DNA from 2 places in the Pseudomonas sp. B21-028 genome. Region 1 is predicted to be linked to the other one. Evidence: riboswitches for the same ligand, from Rfam matches in the RefSeq annotation. Region 1 holds a riboswitch; the other holds the start of a gene.
The links. A riboswitch is a leader RNA that binds a small molecule or an ion and turns the genes downstream of it on or off. The one in region 1 is predicted to bind cobalamin.
Positions count from the first base shown of each region.

Region 2: another riboswitch for cobalamin. It lies ahead of cobO (cob(I)yrinic acid a,c-diamide adenosyltransferase); the one in region 1 lies ahead of cobW (cobalamin biosynthesis protein CobW).

Region 1 covers NZ_CP087184.1:2,317,164-2,324,649, reverse strand. Annotated here, with positions in the region: gene cobN (cobaltochelatase subunit CobN) at 1-2,223, opposite strand, end outside; gene cobW (cobalamin biosynthesis protein CobW) at 2,227-3,291, opposite strand; cobalamin riboswitch at 3,389-3,604, opposite strand; cobalamin riboswitch at 3,968-4,191, shown strand; gene LOY35_RS10565 (CbtB-domain containing protein) at 4,297-4,485, shown strand; gene LOY35_RS10560 (CbtA family protein) at 4,497-5,204, shown strand; gene LOY35_RS10555 (cobalamin biosynthesis protein) at 5,201-5,605, shown strand; gene cobM (precorrin-4 C(11)-methyltransferase) at 5,685-6,431, shown strand; gene nfuA (Fe-S biogenesis protein NfuA) at 6,669-7,253, opposite strand; gene LOY35_RS10540 (fatty acid cis/trans isomerase) at 7,369-7,486, opposite strand, start outside.
Region 2 covers NZ_CP087184.1:4,867,172-4,874,657, reverse strand. Annotated here, with positions in the region: gene hda (DnaA regulatory inactivator Hda) at 1-499, shown strand, start outside; gene LOY35_RS20950 (C40 family peptidase) at 712-1,338, shown strand; gene LOY35_RS20945 (C40 family peptidase) at 1,504-2,037, shown strand; gene LOY35_RS20940 (class I SAM-dependent methyltransferase) at 2,053-2,715, shown strand; gene LOY35_RS20935 (sorbosone dehydrogenase family protein) at 2,898-4,208, opposite strand; gene LOY35_RS20930 (hypothetical protein) at 4,275-4,859, opposite strand; cobalamin riboswitch at 5,019-5,219, shown strand; gene cobO (cob(I)yrinic acid a,c-diamide adenosyltransferase) at 5,300-5,926, shown strand; gene LOY35_RS20920 (cobyrinate a,c-diamide synthase) at 5,923-7,323, shown strand; gene bluB (5,6-dimethylbenzimidazole synthase) at 7,320-7,486, shown strand, end outside.

The sequences.
Region 1 (7,486 bases):
CGGATCGAAACCCAGCTCGAACGCTTTCGACAGCGCCCGCAACAGGCTCGACTGCGCGCCCTTGCCGTCGCCCCGGGGAATGCGCAGCAACGCCAGCAAGGTGTCGATGCGCAGCCGTCCGCTGGGTGACTCGCCAAAAATGTGCAGGCCGTCGCGGATCTGCGACTCTTTCAGATCGCACAGGTAGGTGTCCAGGCGCGGCAGCCAGATCGCCGCGTCGGCGTCCGCGTCCAATTGCAGCTCGCGATCGATGTGGGTTTCGCGCACCAGATTCAGGATGTCCCGCTGCAGCTCCCGGGCGCGGCGCGGGTCGAGCAGTTGTGCCTCGTAATATTCGTCGGCCAACAATTCGAGGTTACGCAGCGGCCCGTAGGTTTCGGCGCGGGTCAGCGGTGGCATCAGGTGGTCGATGATCACGGCCTGGGTACGCCGCTTGGCCTGGGCCCCCTCGCCCGGGTCGTTGACAATGAACGGATAGATATTCGGCAAAGGGCCCAGCAGTGCGTCCGGCCAGCAGCCTTCCGACAAGCCGACGCCCTTGCCTGGCAGCCATTCGAGGTTGCCGTGCTTACCGACGTGAATCACACCATGGGCGCCATAGGTATGGCGCAACCAGAAATAGAACGCCAGGTAACCATGGGGCGGCACCAGGTCCGGGTCGTGGTACACGGCACTTGGGTCGACCTGATAGCCCCGGGCCGGTTGGATACCGACGAACGTCAGGCCCAGGCGCAGGCCGGCGATCATCAGGCGACCGGCGCGGAACATCGGATCGGTCTCGGGTGGGCCCCAGCGCTCCAGCACTGCCTGGCGATTGGCCTCGGGCAAGGTGTCGAACATAGCCTGGTAAGCTTCCAGCGCCAGGCTTTGGTGACACGGACGAAGGTCGAGGCTGTCCAGGTCGTTGCTGACCCCGCCCAGCAGCTGTTGGATCAGCGCGGTGCCACTGGCAGGCAGTTCGATGGGCAGCGGATAGCCCTCATCCCGCATGGCGCGCAGGATGTTCAACGCCGCCGCCGGGGTATCCAGGCCGACGCCGTTGCCGATGCGTCCGTCCCGGGTCGGGTAGTTGGCGAGGATCAGCGCCACGCGCTTCTGCCCATTGGACAGGCGCGCCAGTTCGGTCCAGCGCCGGGCCAACTGCGCAACGAAATCCATGCGCTCGGGCACCGCGCGGTAGCAGACCACATCGCTCTGGCTGCGCTCGCTGCGCCAGGCCATGTCCTTGAAGCTGATGGGGCGGCTGATGATCCGCCCGTCCAGTTCCGGCAAGGCGATGTGCATCGCCAGGTCTCGCGGGCCGAGGCCCTGCTCGCTGGCTCGCCAACCGGGTTCGTTGTCCTGGGCGCAGATCGCCTGAATCACCGGAATGTTGCGACGAAACGGCCGCAAGTGCGGCGCTTCCGGGCTCGATTGGGCAAACCCGGTGGTGTTGAGGATCACCCCAGCCTCCACCTCGTCCAGCCAGTCTTCGACCTGCGCCAGACAGCCAGGCTCCTTGAGGCTCGCCACCGCCATCGGCAACGGATTGAGCCCGGCCACTTGCAGCCGCTGACAGAACACATCGATGAACGCGGTGTTGGCCGCTTGCAGATGGGAGCGATAGAACAGCACCGCCGCCACGGGTTGATCGGCCTGCCAGTCAGCTTGCCAGTCGTCGAGGCTGGCACTGGTTGTCCGCGGGTGGTAGATCGCCGTGCGCGGCAGGGTCTGCGGTTCAGCCCAGGCGTAGTCGCGCCCGAACCACTGGCTGGCGAGGTTGTGGAACAGGTCCAGGGCATTGCCCAGCCCACCCTGGCGCAAAAACTGCCAGAGTCGGTCGCGGTCCACGCTGGGTACGTTGCTGAGATCGCTGAGTTCCGGGTCTGGACGGTCGTCCCCCGGCACCAGGATCAACGTCACCCCGCGTCCGGCCAGTTCCATCAAGCGCTCGATGCCGTAGCGCCAATAGCCGATACCGCCGTGCAGCGACAACAGGATGACCTTGGCGTGACGCAACACGTCCTCGACGTACAGATCCACCGAGGCGTGGTTCTGCACCTGCATCGGGTTGGCGAGGCGAAACTGCGGATAGTCGTCCGGCAACTGCCGCGCCGCTTCGGCCAGCAGCGCCAGGCTGGAGTCGCCGCTGCACAGGATCACCAGCTCGGCGGGGGTTTGCCCCAGGTCGGCAATATTGTCGTCCGAGACGAAGCCACCGGGCTGGGTCCTGAGCAGGTGCATGGCTTAGACGCTGAGGGCGGCGCGCAGCTGCGCTTCGAGCAGCCCGGCATCCAGTGCCTGGCCGATCAACACCAGGCGCGTCACCCGCGCTTCGTCGGCGCCCCACTGGCGGTCGAAATGCTTGTCGAAACGCGTGCCGACCCCTTGGATCAACAGGCGCATCGGCTTGTTCGGGATCGCCGCGAAACCCTTGACCCGCAGCACGCCGTGTTGGACCACCAGTTGGGTCAGCGCATCCATCAATAGGCTTTCGTCGGCCTGGGGCAGTTCGATGGAAATGGAATCGAAAGCGTCATGATCGTGGTCGTCATCATCGCCGTCATGATGGTGGTCATGGTGGCTGTGGCGGCTGTCGATGTGTTCTTCGGAACCGGCACCCAGGCCGATCAGCACCTCCAGCGGCAGGCGACCGCTGCTGGCTTCGATGACCTTGACCGCCGGAGGCAGTTCTTCGGCCACTTCAAGACGGACTTTCGCCAGGTCTTCCGGGCTGATCAGGTCGGCCTTGTTGAGGATCACCAGATCGGCGCTCGCCAACTGATCGGCGAACAGTTCGTGCAGCGGCGATTCGTGGTCCAGGTTCGGGTCGAGCTTGCGCTGGGCATCGACCTGGTCGGGAAAGGCGGCAAAGGTGCCGGCGGCCACGGCCGGGCTGTCGACCACGGTGATCACCGCATCGACGGTGCAGGCACTGCGGATTTCCGGCCACTGGAAGGCCTGGACCAGCGGCTTGGGCAAGGCCAGGCCGGAAGTTTCGATGAGGATATGGTCGAGGTCGCCGCGCCGGGCCACCAGTTCGCGCATCACCGGGAAGAACTCTTCCTGCACCGTGCAGCACAGGCAGCCGTTGGCCAGTTCGTAGACGCGACCGCTGGCTTCTTCTTCGGTGCAACCGATGGAGCACTGCTTGAGAATTTCGCCGTCGATGCCCAGCTCGCCGAACTCGTTGACGATGACCGCGATACGGCGGCCCTGGGCGTTGTCGAGCATGTGTCGCAGCAACGTGGTTTTGCCCGAGCCGAGGAAACCGGTAACGATAGTGACGGGAAGTTTGGCCAGTGTTTTCATCGGATGCCCTTTGGCAAGGTGGCGGGCAAACGGGACGACAACCGCAGGCACAAGGGTGCGCGGAAGATTTCGCCACCGGATCACCCCGCCCGGTTGTAGTGAGAATCTGTCTCGAGGCAGGTCTCCTGGCTGACGGCGGGCCGGTTCCGGCTTTTCATGGAAAGCCCTGGCAATTCCTGCGCCTTCCCGTGCGGCATGCACAGTGGCCTGGCAGGAACGTCACCGTTCACAGTTGCGGGGGCAGCCGCGGCTTGGACCGCGTTCCCTTCTTAGCTTCGGCGCAAACCGAAGAACCTCGAAGGCGCAAGGCTACGCAGGGTGTGCGGGCGGGTCAATGTCTGCAAGCAGGCTCAAGGACAACTCATACCGTGGGAGCAAGGCTTGCCCGCGACAAACGATGACGCGGTTTGCCCCATGGCACCGCGTCGTCTGGATCGCGAGCAAGCTTTGCTCCCACTTGGGTGTTTCCATATCAGATCCAGCTCCTGACGTTGACGCCCCACCCCGCCCCATGCTCTCCTGTGCATGGTCCGTGTGGCGGGTTCTGTTAGTTCAAATTTGGATGCCGGAGCTCCATAGCCAAGGCGCTGTGACGAGTCATAGCCCGCTATGGCGAGGAACAGCAACGCAGGATATGGAGTTCTGGCATCCGAAGTTGAGCTAACAGAACCCGCTACACAGACCATTTGTTACGGGTGCCCTTCACAGGGTGAAACGGGAAACCGGTGAATCGTGTGCTTTACTTCAAGGCCACGTCAGTCCGGTGCTGCCCCCGCAACGGTAAGCGAGCGAAGCGTCAGATCCACTGTGCCCGATGGCATGGGAAGGTGACGCTTGCAGGCAAGGCCAAGACCCTGCCCCTCGTGAGCCCGGAGACCGGCCCGTAATTCAAACATCAACAAACCCGCGGTGGGCGGGCGCTGTTCGGATCCTGACGGGCTTTTGCCCGAGGTTTCATTGCGCTCGATTTACCCACTGGCCAAGACAAGAACAGAGGGAAGCGCCATGTCGACCATCAGCACCACCGCCCGCACCACCAGCAGCACCACGACCCTGAGCCAGCGCCTGAGCGCGGCGATCCTCGCTTCGATCCTGGGTGCAGGCCTGGTCTATTTCGCCGGTTTCTCCCACATCGAAGCGGTGCATAACGCGGCCCACGACACCCGCCACAGCGCCGCCTTCCCGTGCCATTGAGACCTGCCGACATGATCAAGCGTATTGCGCAAACCGCCGGGTTCAGTGGTTTGCTGGCCGCCCTGCTGCTGACCCTTCTGCAAAGCCTATGGGTTTCGCCGCTGATCCTGCAGGCCGAAACCTACGAAAAAGCCCCGGCTGCCGAAACCCCTGTCGAGGCCCATCAGCATGCCGACGGCGTCGCCCATACCCATGATGCCGAAGCCTGGGAGCCCGAAGATGGCTGGCAGCGCGTGCTGTCCACCACTGGCGGCAACCTGGTGGTCGCGGTGGGTTTCGCCCTGATGCTGGCGGGTCTGTACACCTTGCGCGCCCCTACCCGCACCTCCCAGGGCCTGCTCTGGGGCCTGGCCGGTTATGCCACCTTCGTCCTCGCGCCGACCCTCGGCCTGCCGCCGGAACTGCCCGGTACCGCGGCGGCCGACCTGGCTCAACGGCAAATGTGGTGGATCGGCACCGCGGCGTCCACGGCCGTGGGCATCGCCCTGATCGCGTTCGGCAGGCATTGGCTGCTCAAGCTGCTGGGCGTGGCGACTTTACTGGTACCCCACGTCATCGGCGCACCGCAGCCGGAAGCCCACTCGATGCTGGCGCCCGAAGCCCTTGAAAGCCAGTTCAAGATCGCCTCGCAATTGACCAACGTCGCGTTCTGGCTGGCCCTGGGCCTGATCAGCGCCTGGCTGTTCCGCCGTGACGGCCAAGCTCACCACGAGGCATGAATAGCGGGCAGGTGCTGGTGGTCGGCCTGGGCTGCCAGCGCGGCTGCCCGGCCAGCGTGTTGCGCACATTGCTGGAGGAAACGTTGCTGTCCCATGACATCGCACTTGAGGCGGTGACAGCCCTGGCCAGTATCGATCTCAAGCGTGACGAACCGGGCCTGCTGGAATTGGCGGAGCAACTGGCCCTGCCGCTGACCTTCTTCGGTGCCGCCCAGTTGGCAGGTTACAGGGAACGGCTCAGCCACCCTTCGCAGATCGCTTTCGAGCGCACGGGTTGCTACGGCGTTGCCGAAAGCGCGGCGCTGGCCCTCGCCGAACAGCTTGGACAGACCGCCGCCACCTTGCGGATTCCCCGCCAGAAGTGCGCCCAGGCTACCCTGGCATTGGCGGTCGCGTCGTAAAACCCGATAATCTCGCCCCATGGATCATGAGCGATCTTCATTCTGGCGTCGCTCCCCCACCTTATTTCAGGAACCGGTCATGACCGTCTACTTCATCGGCGCCGGCCCCGGCGATCCGGAATTGATCACCGTCAAGGGCCAGCGGCTCGTACGCAGCTGCGCGGTGATCATCTATGCCGGCTCCCTGGTGCCCGCCGCCGTGCTCGAGGGCCATTGCGCCGAACAGGTGATCAACAGCGCCGAGCTGCATCTGGAACAGATCATCGCGCTGATGGAGACAGCCCATCGCAACGGCCAGGACGTCGCCCGGGTGCATTCGGGCGACCCGAGCCTGTACGGCGCCATCGGCGAGCAGATACGGTGCCTGCGGGAACTGGGCATCCCCTTCGAGATCATTCCCGGCGTGACCGCCACCTCAGCCTGCGCCGCCCTGCTGGGCGCCGAACTGACCTTGCCGGACATCTCCCAGAGCGTGATTCTTACCCGCTACGCGGACAAGACCGCGATGCCCGCCGGAGAAGAACTGGTTAGCCTGGCGCAGCATGGAGCGACCATGGCGATCCACCTGGGGGTCAATCATCTGGAAAAAATCGTCGGTGAGCTGCTGCCCCACTACGGCGCGGATTGCCCGATTGCCGTGATTCACCGCGCGACCTGGCCGGATCAGGATTGGGTGATGGGGACGTTGGCGGACATTGCCGCAAAGGTGCAGGCCAAGGGCTTTCGCCGCACGGCGCTGATTCTGGTGGGACGGGTGCTGGGCAACGATGTGTTCAGCGACTCATCGCTCTACCGCGCCGGGCATGCTCATCTGTACAGGCCTTGACCCATAAAATCAAATCAACACAGAACCTGTGGCGAAGGGACTTATGTGGCAAGGGGATTTATGTGGCGAGGGGATTTATCCCCGCTGGGCTGCGTAGCAGCCCCCCCAACCCTGAGTTGGAGATATCTCAGGTGGTTGAGGGCCGCTACGCGCCCCAGCGGGGATAAATCCCCTCGCCACATAAATCCCCTGACCGCATAAATCCCTTCGCCAATCCCCTCGCCACAACAGCGACGATCAGTAGTAGGCGTTTTCTTTCTGCGTATGGTCGGTTACGTCGCGCACACCCTTGAGCTCCGGGATACGCTCGAGCAACGTGCGCTCGATGCCTTCCTTCAGGGTAACGTCAGCCTGGCCGCAGCCCTGGCAGCCGCCGCCGAACTGGAGTACGGCGATGCCGTCTTCCACCACGTCGATCAGCGACACCTGGCCGCCGTGGCTGGCCAGCCCCGGGTTGATCTCGGTTTGCAGGTAATAGTTGATGCGCTCGTTGATCGGGCTGTCGGCGTTGACCATCGGCACTTTGGCATTCGGCGCCTTGATGGTCAGTTGACCGCCCATCCGGTCGGTGGCGTAGTCGACGACCGCATCGTCCAGGAACGCTTCGCTGAACGAGTCGATGTAGGCGGTGAAGCTCTTGAGCCCCAACGCGGTGTCTTCGGGTTTTTCTTCCCCCGGCTTGCAGTAGGCAATGCACGTCTCTGCGTACTGGGTGCCGGGCTGGGTGATGAAGATGCGGATCCCGATACCCGGCGTGTTCTGCTTGGACAGCAGGTCGGCCAGGTAATCGTGGGCGGCATCGGTAATCGTAATGGCGGTCATGGAAACTCCTCGCAGGCTTGCCGGCAGTTTACGCCAAATCAGTGCGCCGGACAAAGTCCCAGTATTTTTGTCAGGAAAGCAGCCGGCGGCACGAACTCGCCGCCGGACACGCCGCTCAGAGGTTCTGGTAGCGATTCATGTCCAGCACACCGGCCTCCAGGGGCTCGGTTTCCTCGATGTAACGGCTCAGGTCATGGAAGTAATACCAGAACTGCGGATGACTGCGACGAATC
Region 2 (7,486 bases), 2.6 Mb from region 1:
CGAGCAGTTGGGCGAGCCGGCGGTGTACTTGCCGCTGGCGGAGTTGCTGGATCGCGGCGTGGAAATCCTCGACAACCTTGAACAGTACGAACTGGTCTGCCTGGACGACCTCCAGGCCGTGGCCGGCAAGGCTGACTGGGAAGAGGCGCTGTTCCATCTGTTCAACCGGTTGCGCGATAGCGGCCGGCGTTTGCTGATCGCCGCATCGACGTCGCCACGGGAGCTGCCGGTGAAGCTGGCGGATCTCAAGTCCCGTCTTACCCTGGCGCTGATCTTCCAGATGCGGCCGCTCTCCGACGAAGACAAGCTCCGTGCCTTGCAGTTGCGTGCTTCCCGGCGAGGCCTGCACCTGACCGACGAAGTCGGGCATTTCATCCTCACCCGTGGCACCCGTAGCATGAGCGCGCTGTTCGAATTGCTCGAACGCCTCGATCAGGCTTCCCTGCAAGCCCAGCGCAAGCTGACTATTCCTTTTTTGAAAGAAACCCTGGGCTGGTAGAACCGTTGTCTGTAGTGGCTTCTGGCCTTGTCTGGGCGCGGCGAAACCCGCGGTCCTGCTGGGCGGCAGGCCGCATGACTTCTAAAATGGGCTTAAGCGCTTAGATGTAGACGTGAAACCGAGAAGTCACATTTGCATCGATTGAATTTGCAAATGAAGTCGATAGAAGGCATAGTCTCGCCATCTTTACTACTTCAGCCACGGTCGTGCCCATGCTCAATCGCTTCGCACCCCTCGTGCCTCTCGCACTCGTTACCCTGCTGTTCGGTTGCGCTGCCCACTCTCCAGTGTCGCAGCAAGCGCAACAACCACAGGTCAAGAACTCCGTTACCGCCCAGTCTTCTTCCATGGCATTCCAGGAAGAAATGGCAGACGACAAAGAACTGGCAGCCTTCGCTGGCAACAAGCCTTATCAGCTCCCGGTGCTGGCCGACAGCATCCTGGAACGTGGCATGTCCCTGATCGGTACCCGCTACCGTTTCGGCGGTACTTCCGAAGCCGGCTTCGATTGCAGCGGTTTCATCGGCTACCTGTTTCGTGAGGAAGCCGGCATGAACCTGCCGCGTTCCACACGTGAAATGATCAACGTGAATGCACCGCTGGTCGCTCGCAACCAGCTGGAACCCGGTGATCTGCTGTTCTTCAACACCAGCGGGCGTCGTGGTCGCGTCAGTCACGCCGGTATCTACCTGGGCGACAACCAGTTCATCCATTCCAGCAGTCGCCGCAGCGGTGGCGTACGGATCGACAGCCTGGGTGACAGTTACTGGAGCAAGACCTTCATCGAAGCCAAGCGCGCCCTCGCCATGGCACCGACCGTGGTTACCGCTCGCAAGTAAGCGCACAGTTTGTAAGGCAAACTTAAAGTCTTACTTGAAGTTTGCCTCATAGCCGCTAGAATCCTTGATCATTGATTGATGGCAATCCGCCTGCGTACTCCGCAGGCGGATTTGTTTTCATGTCCACGGCAGAAAAGCCGCATCCAGATCAGGATTGTTCTGCATATGTCGACGTCGGCCCGCCTCGCTCTCATCTGCCTTGCCGCACTGCTCAGCGCGTGCGCAAGCCGCACGCCACCGCCCGCGCCTGTTCGGGCTCCCGTAGTCTTTGCCCCCGCGCAACCTTTGTCTCCGGCCGCCGAAGATGTGCTCTTCCGGGCCTTGGGCCTGGTCGGGACACCCTACCGCTGGGGCGGCAACACGCCGGATTCGGGCTTCGATTGCAGTGGCCTGATCGGTTATGTGTATCGCGATGCCGCCGGTATTTCCCTGCCACGCTCGACCCGCGAGATGATCGGCATGCGCGCCCCGAATGTCGGCAAGGATGCACTGCAAAGTGGTGACCTGATTTTCTTCGCCACCAATGGTGGCTCCCAGGTCAGCCACGCCGGGATCTATGTCGGTGAGGGCCGTTTCGTTCATGCGCCGGCCACCGGCGGTACGGTCAAGCTCGACAGCTTGTCCAAGGCCTATTGGCAGAAAGCCTATCTGAGCGCCAAGCGGGTGCTGCAACCTGAGCATCTGGCGCGTTATCCCTGATTCGCGGAGGTTGTCATGACCGCTCGCACCCTCAACCTCGATGATGCCCTTTACCAGTATCTGCTGGACGTTTCCCTGCGGGAGACGCCCTTGCAGCGACGTCTTCGGGACGAGACCCAGGCGCTGCCAATGGCGCGCTGGCAGATAGCGCCCGAGCAGGGCCAATTCCTGGCATTGCTGGTGAAACTCACCGGTGCCCGACGCTTGCTGGAGGTCGGTACATTCACCGGCTACAGCGCGCTGTGCATGGCCTCGGCTCTGCCGCAGGATGGTTCGTTGATCTGTTGCGATATTCCCGGTGACTACAATGCCGTGGCGCTACGTTATTGGCGCGAAGCCGCGCTGGCCGAGCGAATCGAGCTGCGCCTGGCGCCGGCCCTGGAAACCCTCGACGACCTTGAGCGCCAAGGGCAGGGCGACACGTTCGATCTGATCTTCATCGACGCCGACAAGGCCAACTACCCGGCTTACCTGGAGTGCGCGCTACGGCTGCTGCGCCGGGGTGGGCTGGTGATGTTCGATAACACGCTGTGGAGCGGACGGGTGCTGGAAACCCAGCCCCAGAGCGAGGACACCCGCGCCATCCAGGCTCTGAACCGCGCTTTGAAGGATGACCGGCGGGTGGATTTGTCGCTGTTGCCGTTGGGGGATGGGTTGACCTTGTGTCGCAAGCTTTAAGCGCAGTTTCTGGTTGGAATGACATTTGTGGCGAGGGGATTTATCCCCGCTGGGGTGCGCAGCAGCCCCAAGCCAGTCAACTCAATCTGACTGATACACCGAGATGACAGGATAGGGCTGCTGCGCAGCCCAGCGGGGATAATCCCCTCGCCACAGAGTTGTCTGCAGGCCATAGGCAGACTTTATTTACCCGACACCCGCCATACCTTGTTCCCCACATCATCGGCCACCAGCAACCCACCCTGCTTGTCGATCACTACGCCCACGGGCCGGCCCTGGGCTTTTTCATCCGCATTCAGGAAACCGGTCAACACATCCACCGGTTTCCCCGCCGGTTTGCCACCGTTGAACGGTACGAAAATCACTTTGTAGCCGCTGTGGGGCTTACGGTTCCAGGAACCATGCTGGCCAATGAACGCACCTTCGGTGAAGGGCGCAGGCAGGGTGCTGCCTTCGGCGAAAGTCAGGCCCAGTGAGGCCGTGTGGGGGCCGACGGCGTAGTCCGGGGCAATGGCCTTGGCCACCAGGGCCGGGTTCTGTGGCTCGACCCGCACGTCGACGTTCTGCCCGTAGTAGCTGTAGGGCCAGCCGTAGAAAGCGCCGTCCTTGACCGAGGTGATGTAGTCCGGCACCAGGTCGCTGCCGATCTCATCCCGCTCGTTCACCGCTGTCCACAGCGCGCCGCTGCGCGGTTCCCAGGCCAGTCCGTTGGGGTTGCGCAGGCCGGAAGCGAAAATGCGGTGATTGCCGGTGGCGCGGTCCACTTCCCAGATCGCCGCGCGGCCTTCCTCCGCCTCCATGCCATTTTCCGCGACGTTGCTGTTCGAACCAGTGGTGACGTAGAGCTTGCTGCCGTCACGGCTGGCAATCACGTTTTTGGTCCAGTGGTGGTTGATGGTCCCGCCCGGCAGATCGACGACCTTGATCGGCTGTGCCTTGATTTGCGTGTCGCCATCCTTGTAGGGGAAGCGGATCAGCCGATCGGTGTCGGCCACGTACAGGTCATTGCCCACCAACGTCATGCCGAATGGCGAATTGAGGTTTTCCAGAAAGACCGTGCGGGTTTCGGCGATGCCATCGTGATCGGCGTCACGCAACAACGTAATGCGATTGGGACTGGGGACTCCGGCGCCGGCGCGGCCCATGACTTTTTTCATTACCCAGCCACGGATGCCCTTGGCGTCGTCCGGCTTGGGCGGCGCGTTGGTTTCCGCCACCAGCACGTCGCCATTGGGCAGTACGTAGAGCCAGCGCGGATGGTCCAGCCCTTCGGCGAACGCTGCCACTTGCAAGCCTTCGGCCGCGGTTGGCTTGGCGCCCTGAGGCCAGCCGACGGCTTCGGCGATGTTGACGGTGGGGACCAGCGTTTTGTTCGGTTCGGGCAGTTTTGGCGACGGGCCGATGCCGTCGGAGACTTGCAGTGTGGAAGACTCGCCACAAGCGACAAGCCCTGCGGCGAGGGCTACGATCAGGAGGTGTGGTGGCTTGAGCATGCTGGCTTCCCTATGAATGCACGTGGTTATTCATAGAGAAGCATATACCGGCGATGGTTCAACCGGTCAGCCGTGGGCCTGCTTGAACAGCACGGCGATGCCCGGGTGGTAATGACCGGCCTCGTTGCGCAACTTGCGATAGTTGTAAGGGAAGTACCAGGCCACGGCGCAGGTGTTCTCCTTTTGCAGGTCATCGATCATGTCCTGCAGTTCTTCAGGCGTAGCACTTTGCTGGGCTTTTTGCGGAGCGACGAAAAGGCAGCCCAGCTTCAGGTCGGTGGCATAGCTGATGCGCTTGGCATCGCTGGTGACATCCTGCAGGGGCTGGGTCAGGTTGAGGCTCTTGACCTTCGGCCAGCGTTGGGTGGCCTGGATGAAAGCGCGATCATCGGCACCGGCAATGAACAGGTCGGCACTGACATTGCGTTCGCCTTCTTCATTCTGTTTGCGGGTCGCGGTGTTCTGCAGCGTGATCATCTCGGCCATCCAGGCGGCGGCAGAGAGCAGGCCGAGATTGGCCTTTTCATCGAACCAGTAGGGCGTATCGTTATCGCCGCGCACCGCGTTGTAGCGGTCGATACAGTCAAACCAGCGTTCCAGCACCGGGCGCAGGAATTCCAGCCTCGGATTGCTGATGATCATGCCTTGCATGTTTTTGCCCCCTTGTTCTTGTGATATTGGGTCGTAATGCCTATTTGATATCACTTGCTGTAGCGTGACACAAGATTGGCGTCACTTTATTGATCTGGACCCATGATCAGCGCTGGGCTCGCGGTGGCTTTAATTGACGCTCCACCCCCAACCCTCTAACCTTCGCGACTTGTTTCAGGTGCTCTGTGACCCGGGTCGACAGAGTGAAACAGGGAAACCGGTGAGAACCCGGCGCTGCCCCCGCAACGGTAAATGAGTCAAAGCTGCCAGCAAGCCACTGTGTCTCGACATGGGAAGGCGCGCAGCCCGGCATCACGCCGCTCATGAGCCCGGAGACCGGCCTGATTCATCCAACGGCATCACGGTGGGCGATGCCAGGCTTGTTGCCGTCTTTTCCCGTGCCCGCCTGCCGTTATCCAGTTCCCCACGGAGGCTTCCCCATGACCAGCTCCCCCGATACAGATGCGTCCGACCGCGACGAGCGTCACCTGGCGCGCATGCTGCGCAAGAAAGCCGTGATCGACGAGCGCATCGCCAATTCCCCTAACGAATGCGGCTTGCTGCTGGTGTTGACCGGCAACGGCAAGGGCAAGAGCAGTTCTGCGTTCGGCATGCTGGCCCGGGCCATGGGGCATGGGATGCAATGTGGCGTGGTGCAGTTCATCAAGGGCCGCAGCAGCACCGGGGAAGAATTGTTCTTCCGGCGTTTCCCGGAGCAGGTGCGCTTTCACGTCATGGGCGAAGGGTTTACCTGGGAGACCCAGGATCGACAACGCGACATTGCCGCGGCCGAAGCGGCCTGGGCCGTGTCGCGCCAACTGCTGAATGATCCGTCCATTGGCCTGGTGGTGCTCGATGAATTGAACATCGCCCTCAAGCACGGTTACCTCGATCTCGACCAGGTACTGAGCGACCTGCAGGCGCGTCCACCCATGCAGCACGTCGTGGTGACCGGTCGCGGCGCCAAGCCGCAAATGATCGAGCTGGCGGACACTGTCACCGAAATGGGCATGATCAAGCACGCCTTCCAGGCCGGCATCAAGGCACAGAAAGGCGTCGAACTGTGAGTGACGCTTCGTTTCCAGACCGCCAGTGCCCGGCGGTATTGATTGCCGCCCCGGCGTCGGGGCAGGGCAAGACCACGGTCACCGCTGCCCTGGCCCGGTTGCATCGCAACCAGGGGCGCAAGGTACGCGTATTCAAATGCGGCCCTGATTTCCTCGATCCGATGATCCTGGAGCGTGCCAGCGGCGCGCCGGTCTATCAATTGGACATGTGGATGGTCGGCGAGCAGGAAAGCCGACGGCTGTTGTGGGAGGCGGCCGCCGAAGCGGACCTGATCCTGATCGAAGGGGTGATGGGATTGTTCGACGGCACGCCGTCCAGCGCCGACCTGGCGCGGCATTTCGGCGTGCCGGTGCTGGCGGTGATCGATGGTACGGCCATGGCCCAGACCTTCGGCGCCCTGGCCTTGGGGCTGGCGCGCTATCAACCGGACCTGCCGTTCGCCGGCGTGTTGGCTAACCGGGTTGGCACTGTCCGTCACGCGCAATTGCTTGAAGGCAGCCTCACCGAAGGCCTGCGCTGGTATGGCGCGTTGTCCCGGGAAACCGGAATCGAACTGCCAAGTCGTCATCTCGGGCTGGTCCAGGCCAGCGAGTTGAACGACCTGGACCTGCGCCTCGACGCGGCAGCCGAGGCCCTGGCCGGCACGTGCGAAGTGACGCTTCCGCCAGCGGTGACATTCGCCGCGCCCGAGGTAGTCGTCGCGCAACCATGGCTCGACGGGGTCCGCATCGCCGTGGCCCGGGACGAAGCGTTTGCCTTCACCTATGGCGCGAGCCTCGATCTGCTGCGAGCCATGGGCGCGCAGTTGCGCTTTTTTTCACCGATCCATGACCGCGAACTGCCCGAGGCGGACAGCCTATACCTGCCTGGCGGTTATCCTGAGCTGCATCACCTTGCCCTGGCCCGGAACGCACCGATGCTGGCGGCGATCCGTGCGCATCACGACGCCGGCAAGCCGTTGCTGGCGGAGTGCGGCGGCATGTTGTATCTGCTGGATTCGCTGACCGATGTCGAGGGCAATCGCGCCGAGCTGCTCGGGTTGCTCGCCGGTGACGCGCAGATGCAGAAGCGCCTGGCCGCTCTGGCGCTGCAATCGGTGGAGCTGCCGGAAGGCACTTTGCGCGGACATACCTATCATCATTCGCTGACCAGCACTGACCTGGAGCCGATCGCCCGTGGCCATAGCCCTAACGGCGGACGTGGTGCGGAGGCGGTGTTCCGGCAGGGACGGATGACGGCGTCCTATGTGCATTTCTATTTTCCGTCGAATCCGCGGGCGATTGCCGCGTTGTTGGCGCCGGACCCTGAGGCCGCTTTCGCGAGCAAGCCCGCTCCCACATTGGATGGGTGTTCACAATTCTCTGTGGGAGCGGGCCTGCTCGCGAAGAGACCATGACCGACAACGCATTTCCCCAGGCCGAACGCAACGCCATCTACCGCGCCATCGCCGAGCGCCGCGACATGCGGCATTTCACCGGTGGCACCGTAGAACCCCAGTTGCTGCGGCGCCTGCTGGAGGCCGCCCACCAGGCGCCGAGCGTGGGCCTGATGCAACCTTG